4 regions of the Pseudomonas sp. AK181 genome follow, and region 3 is predicted to be linked to each of the others. Evidence: predicted binding sites of a transcription regulator. Region 3 holds the regulator's gene; each other region holds the start of a gene.
What was found. Region 3 encodes FliA, which starts transcription of late flagellar genes. Its sites were predicted from a motif close to CTAAAGTTTNNNNNNNNNNNGCCGNTAA; they were not measured.
Positions count from the first base shown of each region.

Region 1: V8689_RS15225 (methyl-accepting chemotaxis protein) is a predicted target of FliA. The motif match lies at 1,341-1,368, and genes of this name have one in related genera.
Region 2: V8689_RS20515 (methyl-accepting chemotaxis protein) is a predicted target of FliA. The motif match lies at 1,245-1,272, and genes of this name have one in related genera.
Region 4: motA (flagellar motor stator protein MotA) is a predicted target of FliA. The motif match lies at 1,270-1,297, and genes of this name have one in related genera.

Region 1 is NZ_CP146348.1:3,333,072-3,335,274, reverse strand. It holds gene V8689_RS15225 (methyl-accepting chemotaxis protein) at 1-1,225, opposite strand, end outside; gene V8689_RS15220 (TonB-dependent siderophore receptor) at 1,409-2,203, opposite strand, start outside.
Region 2 is NZ_CP146348.1:4,497,591-4,499,793, reverse strand. It holds gene V8689_RS20515 (methyl-accepting chemotaxis protein) at 1-1,215, opposite strand, end outside; gene V8689_RS20510 (CPBP family intramembrane glutamic endopeptidase) at 1,422-2,203, opposite strand, start outside.
Region 3 is NZ_CP146348.1:4,353,926-4,356,128, reverse strand. It holds gene fleN (flagellar synthesis regulator FleN) at 1-641, shown strand, start outside; gene fliA (RNA polymerase sigma factor FliA) at 638-1,378, shown strand; gene V8689_RS19830 (chemotaxis response regulator CheY) at 1,546-1,920, shown strand; gene V8689_RS19825 (protein phosphatase CheZ) at 1,939-2,203, shown strand, end outside.
Region 4 is NZ_CP146348.1:5,957,383-5,959,585, reverse strand. It holds gene V8689_RS27220 (HDOD domain-containing protein) at 1-1,198, opposite strand, end outside; gene motA (flagellar motor stator protein MotA) at 1,365-2,203, shown strand, end outside.

The sequences.
Region 1 (2,203 bases), 1.0 Mb from region 3:
AGCGCTCTACGCCTTCGCGGCTGGCGTGCATGGCTTCGACGGCTTGGCGGCTGCCGTGTTGCAGGCCCTCGATGATGCTCTTGATTTCCTGAGTGGACAGGGCGGTGCGTTGAGCCAGGCTGCGCACTTCATCGGCCACCACGGCAAAGCCACGGCCTTGCTCGCCGGCGCGGGCGGCTTCGATGGCGGCGTTGAGGGCCAGCAGGTTGGTCTGGTTGGCGATGCTGCTGATCACTTCCAGCACCGAGCCGATTTGTTCAGCCTGCACCGCCAGGGATTCTACGGTCGACTCCGTGCCGTTGATGCGCGAAGCCAGTTGGCTGATTTCATGCTGGGCGCGGCCGACGCTTTCCTGGCCGCGCACAATCTGCTGGCTGGCCTGGCCCGCGTGTTCGACTGCCTGTTCAACTTGCACCGTAATGTGGCCCATGGCGTCTTCCATGCGCTGCATCGAGCCGGTCATTTCGCCGATCTGTGCCAGTTGATGCCGGGCGCCTTTTTCCAGGGTGCCGCTGGCGCTGGCCAGTTCCTGGCCGAGCTGGCCCAGGCCATGGGAGTCGCGGGCGACGCCGTCGATCAGGTGGGTGAGTTGCTGCAGGAAGTGGTCGAAGCGCTTGGCGAGGGACACGTGGGCCTTGCCTTCACCTTGGGCGGTTTCCACGGTGAACTGCGAGGTAACGGCGAGCATCTTCTCCAGCATTTCCTGGCTCTCCACCGCTTCGGCCTGGCTATGGACGGCGAGGTAGAGCAGGGCGACGGTCTCCATCACCACATAGAAGGCATGGACGAAAACCATCGTCCAGCCGCCGTGATGCTCCATTACAAACACCGGGAAACCCTGATGCTGCAAGGCATGGAACACCACGTGATGCACCGCGATGGTCAGTGCCGCCACCAGAATCGGCAGCCAGTCACGGTAGAAGGTCAGCACCGCCAACAGCGCGAAAATGCCGAAGTGGGATTCGATCACCCCGTGCGCCTGGTTGATGTGCAACGCCGCCATCACCATCAAGCCGGCACCCAGTGCACAGCGCATCACGCGGGTGCCGCCGATGATGCGGTACAGCGCCGTGAGCACCACGCCAGTGCCGCCACCGACGATCACGGCCTGCATGAGGGTGTCGTGCCAGAACGCCAGGCCGAGGGAGAACAGGAACATCAGCCAGATCAATGCCAGCATGATGCGGTCGGCCTTGCGATAGTGCTCTAGAAAACGGACGGGCATTCACTCTTACTCCATGAGAGGGGGCGTCGAGGTCAAGCAAGCACGCGGTGTGCCACACAGGCGCGCCGCTGTGGAGTCAAGCAGATGTTCGGGATTGTCGCCGGTTACCCACGCGTTATCGGCACGCGGGCGCGGGACTTTAAGAACGGCTGCCCGAGCGGGCAGCCGAGGTTGCCGTGAGCCTCAGAAGCTGTACTTGGCAGTCAGCATCATGTTGCGGGGGCTGCCATAGGAGTCGCCGCCATAGTCCACACTGTTGGAGATGGACTGGTAGTAGTGGCGATCAAAGATGTTGTTGGCGTTGAGCTGCAAGTCCAGGTGCTGGTTGACGCGATAGCCTGCCATCAAGTCAGTGACGGCGTAGCCGCCTTGCTTGAGCCGATAGTAGCTGCCATCCGCCAGTTTGATGTCGTTGTACATGCGGCTCTGCCAGGAGATATTGCCGCCGACTCGGAGTTTTTCCAGCGGGCCCTGGAAGTTATAGCGTGTGGTCACTTTGAACAGATGTTCCGGGACGTCGGTATCGAACTGCTTGTTGACCTTCTGCGGGTTGGCGTCGTCCTTGATGGTGTGGGTGCGCGCATAGGTATAGCCGCCGCCGACCTGCCAGTTTTCGGTCAAGGCGCCTTGCAGTTCGAAGTCGATACCCTGGCTGCGGATTTCGCCCGAGGCTTCGGCACAGGACGCCTGCGGGCAGTTGGGCACCACCACCGGCACGGCGCGGTTTTCTTGGTCGACGCGGAACAACGCCACGCTAGCATTCAGCGTGCCACCGAAGTATTCGCCTTTGACGCCAACTTCATAATTTTTACCGACGATGGGCTTGAGCGGAGTGCCGGCTGTGCTCTTTTCCTTTTGCGGCGTGAAGATGTCGCTGTAGCTCACGTATACCGAATGCTGGTCGTCCAGGTCGTAGATCAGGCCGGCGTAGCGGGTGAGGTTGCGGGTGACCTTGTAGTCGCCGGCGGCATCACGGTT
Region 2 (2,203 bases), 140 kb from region 3:
CCCGGTGGATTCGGCCGTACGCTGTGCCAGTTGGCGCACTTCATCGGCGACCACCGCAAAACCACGGCCCATTTCACCGGCCCGCGCGGCTTCGATGGCGGCGTTGAGTGCCAGCAGGTTGGTCTGGTCAGCGATGCCTTTGATCACATCAACCACGCCGCCGATTTCGTCGCTGTCCTTGGCCAGTTGCGTGACGGTCACGCCAGTCTCCCCAACGGCTGCCGAAAGACGCTGAATCGCCTCGCGGGTTTCCCCGGCGATATCGCGGCCGCGCCCGGTCAGGCGGTTGGCTTCCTGGGTGGCATCGGCGGTGCGTTGCACGTGGCTGGCCACTTCCTGGGTGGTCGCCGCCATCTGGTTCACCGCAGTGGCCACCTGTTCGGTTTCCACGCGCTGGCGTTCCAGGCCGCTGGAGCTGTTGTGCGCCAGGGTGTTGGACTGCGCGGCCTGGTCGTTGAGGTGCTCGGCGGTGTCTTGCAGGCGGGTAAGACAGGTCTTCAGACGCGCTTCCTGGCTGAGGATCGACATTTCCAGGCGCGCTTGTGCGCCACGGCTGTCGGTGTACATCTGCGCGATCAACGGGTCGGACGTGGTCTGTTCGGCCAGGCGCAGCAAACGCTTGAGGCCGCGCTGCTGCCAGCTCAGGCCCAGCAGGCCCAGCGGCACCGACAGCGCCGCTGCCAGGGCAAAACCCCATTGGGAGGTGAGGGTGGCGCCGATCATGAAGCTCAGCTGGCTGACCAGGATAAACGGCAGCCAGTCCTGCAGCACCGGCAGCCACTTGTCCCGCTGGGGAACGGCCGACTTGCCCTGGTTGATGCGTTGATAGAGCGCTTCGGCCCGGCGGATCTGCTCGGCGGTGGGCTTGATACGCACCGATTCGTAGCCGATCACCTGGTTGCCATCGAAGACCGGCGTCACATAGGCGTTCACCCAATAGTGGTCACCAGTCTTGCAGCGATTCTTGACAATGCCCATCCATGGCAAGCCTTGTTTGAGCGTGGACCACATATGCGCGAACACGGCCGGCGGCACATCCGGGTGACGCACCAGGTTGTGTGGGGCGCGGATCAGTTCTTCACGGGTGAACCCACTGATTTCGACAAAGGCGTCGTTGCAGTAGGTAATCACACCCTTGGCATCTGTGGTGGAGATCAACCGTTGCTGAGCGGGGAAGGTACGTTCGCGCTGGGTAACGGGTTGGTTATTACGCATGATTGTTCAATCCGCAAGGCTTTCAGGGGGTATCGGCCATGCGGGGCATTTATTTAACTTATTTTTGCAACAATCCTGGGAACGGCGTTGCCCCCTGTAGGAGCGAGCTTGCTCGCGAAGCACTCAAGGGCAACGCGTTCATTCAGGATGCCCGCGTTAGCGTTGAAGTCCTTCGCGAGCAAGCTCGCTCCTACAGTGAGGAAGGCTTAGCCGGCGAGCATCGGGTAGGTGAAAAGGCCGAAGTGCAGCAGATTCAAGCCAAAATGCGTGGCAATCGCCGCGCCCAAACCACCAAAGCGATAGGCCAGGCCGTAACCCACGCCGGCAATACCCGCCAGCAGCATCCACTGCCAACCCGCAGCAAAATGCACCAGGCCGAATAACAGTGAGGCCAGCAGCAGCGCGAGGTTCTCACCATAGGGCAGGTGTTTGAAGCGTCGGCTCAGGCCGCCCTGGATATACCCGCGAAACAGCGCTTCTTCGACCAGTGTCACCAGCAGCAGGTTATTCAATACCCACAGCCACGCTTCGTCCGGCCACTTGGGCGCCCAACTGATCATCCCTAGCAGCGCTGCGCCACCCAGGGCGGCGATGGCGGCCAGGGTCAGGGCCACGGCCGTGACGCAGATCGACAGGCGCAATGAGCGTCGCGCCACAATCCACGGGCAGGCCAGTAACAGCCAGAAGCCGATCAGCGGTTTGTCCTGGTTCAGGTACATCGAGAAGGGCACTGAGTCCGGAGTAAAACGCTGGGGCGCAATACCGCGACCGTTATAGAACCCCGGCAGCCAGTGCATCGCCAGGCCCAGGGCCAGGACGATAAACAAACCGTGGCCCAGGTAGCGTGCCCAAGGGTTGCGTTGTTGGCGTACGGCATACCCGGCCACCAGCAGCAGTGCGATGGAGACCGCCGCCAGTACGCCCAGTTGGCCGTAGATCAAGGCCACGACATAGCCAATGGAAAGTAGGGTGAGGTACAGCCAGGGCA
Region 3 (2,203 bases):
ATGTGATCGAGGGCCGCTGTGAGCTGCGCGATGTGCTGCTCCAGGGCCCCGGAGGCATTCGCATCGTGCCGGCGGCCTCGGGCACCCAGAGCATGGTGCACCTGAGCCCCGCGCAGCATGCCGGGTTGATCCAGGCGTTCAGCGACATCGGCGACAACCTCGACGTGCTGGTGATCGACACCGCCGCCGGCATCGGCGAATCCGTGGTCAGCTTTGTGCGCGCCGCGCAAGAAGTGCTGCTGGTGGTGTGCGACGAGCCCACCTCGATCACCGATGCCTACGCACTGATCAAACTGCTTAACCGTGACTACGGCATGAACCGCTTTCGCGTGCTGGCCAACATGGCCCAGAGCCCGCAGGAAGGGCGCAACCTGTTCGCCAAGTTGACCAAGGTCACGGATCGCTTCCTCGATGTGGCTTTACAATACGTCGGCGCAGTTCCCTATGACGAGTGTGTGCGCAAGGCCGTGCAAAAGCAGCGTGCGGTCTATGAAGCGTTCCCTCGTTCGAAATGCGCACTGGCGTTCAAGGCCATTGCCCAGAAGGTCGATACCTGGCCGTTGCCCGCCAACCCGCGGGGGCATCTGGAGTTTTTCGTCGAGCGTTTGGTGCATCAGACGAGCGCAGGACCGGTGCTATGACATCCAGCGGCTACAACCTTTACAAAAAGTCGGCACGTGACAGCCAGGGCGAATTGATCGAGCGCTACGCGCCGCTGGTCAAACGCATTGCCTATCACCTGTTGGCGCGCCTGCCCGCGAGTGTGCAGGTTGAAGACTTGATCCAGGCCGGCATGATCGGCCTGCTCGAAGTCTCGACCAAATACGACGCCAGCAAGGGTGCCAGTTTCGAAACGTATGCGGGTATCCGTATCCGTGGCGCGATGCTCGATGAAGTGCGTAAAGGCGATTGGGCGCCGCGTTCGGTACACCGCAATACGCGCATGGTCAGTGATGCAATTCGTGCAATTGAAGCAAAAACCGGTCGTGACGCTAAAGATCATGAAGTTGCGGCCGAACTCCAATTGAGTCTCGACGATTACTACGGGATTTTGAACGATACCTTGGGCAGCCGCCTGTTCAGTTTCGACGACCTTTTACAGGACGGCGAACACGAAGGGCTGCACGAGGACGGCGCGAGCGCGCATACGGAGCCGTCACGCGACCTGGAAGACGAACGTTTCCAGGGCGCGTTGGCCGATGCAATCGCCAACTTGCCGGAGCGTGAGCGGCTGGTGCTGGCGCTGTACTACGACGAAGAGCTGAACCTCAAGGAAATCGGTGAGGTCCTGGGGGTCAGCGAATCGCGTGTCAGCCAGTTGCATAGCCAGTGCGCAGCCCGCTTGCGGGGGCGATTGGCCGAGTGGCGCGCGCGCTGACAGGCAGTGTGGGGACACTGCAGACGCTACCGTGAAACCGCAGGGTTTTGCGGGTGAGTACCGTGGTGCCCTGGGCAGTCCTTTTTGTGTAACGCCTGTTGATTGAAATGGCGCGTCCAGGTGCTGGGCGCGTTTAAGACTGCTTGGAGGTCGAATTGGACAAGAACATGAAAATCCTCATCGTTGATGACTTCTCAACGATGCGGCGGATCATTAAAAACCTGTTGCGTGACCTTGGGTTCACCAACACGGTCGAGGCGGATGACGGCCTGACGGCCATTCCGATTCTCAACAGCGGGAGCATCGACTTTCTGGTGACCGACTGGAACATGCCGGGCATGACTGGTATCGACCTGCTGCGCCACGTGCGCGCCGATGAAAAACTGCGCAGCCTGCCTGTGCTGATGGTGACCGCCGAAGCCAAGCGTGAACAGATCATCGAAGCCGCCCAAGCCGGGGTCAACGGTTACGTGGTCAAGCCATTCACGGCACTGGCCTTGAAAGAGAAGATCGAGAAAATCTTCGAACGCATCCACGGCTAATGCCATCGCGGGGGAGCTATGGAGCATAACGAAACGTCACAGGGCGACTTTGAGTCGACCCTGAAAAAACATGCTCACCAGTTGGTCGACAGCCTGGAAAAAGGCCAGTTCGCCGATGCGGTGCAGTTGATCCATGAGCTTAACCAGACCCGTGACCGCGGCCTGTACCAGGAAGTGGGCAAGCTCACACGCGAACTGCACAGCGCAATCGTCAATTTCCAGATTGACCCGCGCATGCCCCAGGCCGAAGAAATTTCCCAGATCACCGATGCCACCGAGCGCT
Region 4 (2,203 bases), 1.6 Mb from region 3:
CACGCAAGGTGCTCAAGGCGCGATCGGCCATGAATATCAGTACCCGCTGCATGCCACTGGCCACCAGCGCTTCCTTGGCGCAAGTGGTCAGGTGCATGGCGTTGGCAAAGCGGCTCGGCTCCACCAGCAATTCGGTGCAACGCGTGCGCCACACGGCCAAGGCTTCGGCAGTGGGCGGCGGTGCAGGCAACAAGCCGCGATGGACTTTCTGCACATGCCACGGCCAGATCAGCGACAGCGCCGGGTGCCAGAGGTCGGGCATCAAGGTGGTGCGAGCGCTGGTCACCGCTTGCTGGTGGGCTTGCTGTTGCACATCGCTCAATGGCGTTTGCAGGTACAGCGCCGTCAGGTATTGCCAGCGCTCGGTGTGCGGGCAGGTCCAGGATTCCTGGGCCGACATCGCCAGGCCATTGGCCAGCAACACGGTGTTGGCCGGCTGGTTCAGCCAGCGTCGCAGGTTGGGCTCGGCATCGAGCAATTGCTGGTGACGCAGGGCATCGTCTTGACGAGCAATGTGCAGCGCCTTGACCAGCAGGCGTTGCTCGGCCAACAGCAGCTTGTAGCCCTGTGAAACCCAGATCGGCAGGTGCCAGGCTTCGGTCAGGCCCAGGCACAGGTCGAGCAAGCGCACGCCGAACAGTTGTTGCTCGACCTGGCGCGCCGATTGGCCTTTATGGATCACCCGCAACTCCCATTCTTCCAGCAGCTTGGGGTAGGCGACGGCCATCGGCCATAGCGGCGACAAAAACAACAGGCTGCCCCAGTGGATGTCCTGCCACAGCCGCGCCAGGCGACTGCCGAACAAACCGTTGGCTTGCTGGGATGCGTGCTGGCTGATCAGCAACAGCTGACGCAAGGCCACGGGGATTTCCCGGGCGGGTACCGAAGGCAGGCGCGCCAACAACTCCTCGGCACGTTTGAGGCCCAGGCGGTTAAGCCCGACTTCAAGGTTTTCCGCAGGTTCGGCCAGGCTGCCGTGGGCTTGGCTGTTGGCTTCGCGCATCACGCTCAACACCAGGGCTGGGCTGTTGTGCATCAGCTCAGCAATATCTCGCAATGAACTGCGGCTATCGCGAATGGCTTTGCACACGCGCTCATGGCTAGCCTGGGGCACGGGCAGCAGCACGTCGTCCAGGCACTTGATCCAAGCGGCGAGGGTAGTGGGGCGGTTCGTTGGGACTGTCGGTTCAATTGCCATGATTGGGGCGCGATCATCACTTGCGTTCAACACGCCCGGAACGGGCCGAATTGGCTTTTCGCCTTAACGGGCTATAGTCTGGCGCAGTTTTGCCGATAAGTAGAACAAGAGTTTTGTGCAACACCCCCTATGTCCATGAACCCGACGGCGCAAGTACCCCTCTCCTATGGCTAAAATTATCGGCATCATTGTCGTCATCGCAAGTGTGCTCGGAGGGTACGTCCTCTCCCACGGTAAAATCGCCGCACTGATCCAGCCTTTCGAAGTGCTGATTATTGGCGGTGCCGCGTTCGGCGCATTTTTGCAGGCCAACCCAGGCTATATGACCATGCACGTGGTCAAGAAGTCCCTGGGCATGTTCAGCTCGCGCTTCTCCCACACGTTTTATCTGGAAGTGCTGGGGCTGATCTACGAGATCCTCAACAAGAGCCGCCGTGAAGGCATGATGGCGATCGAAGGTGATATCGAAGACGCCGCAGCCAGCCCGATTTTTGCCAAGTACCCGGCCGTGCTCAAAGACGAGCGCATGACCGCGTATATCTGCGATTACCTGCGCATCATGTCCTCCGGCAACATGGCACCCCACGAACTGGAAGGCCTGTTCGACATGGAGTTGTTCAGCCTCAAGGAAGAGCTGGAGCATCCGTCCCACGCCGTGACCGGCATCGCCGACGGCATGCCCGGTTTCGGTATTGTCGCGGCGGTACTGGGTATCGTGGTGACCATGGCCTCCCTGGGCGAGGGCGATCAGGCGGCCATCGGCATGCACGTAGGTGCGGCGCTGGTGGGCACCTTCTTCGGTATTCTTGCTGCCTACGGTTTCTTCGGCCCGCTCGCCACTTCCCTGGCCCACGATGCCAAGGAAGAGATCAACCTCTACGAAGCGATCAAGGCGTGCCTGGTGGCATCGGCGTCGGGCATGCCGCCGTCGCTGGCCGTGGAGTTCGGGCGCAAGGTGCTGTACCCGAAACATCGCCCGAGTTTCTCCGAGCTGGAACAAGCGGT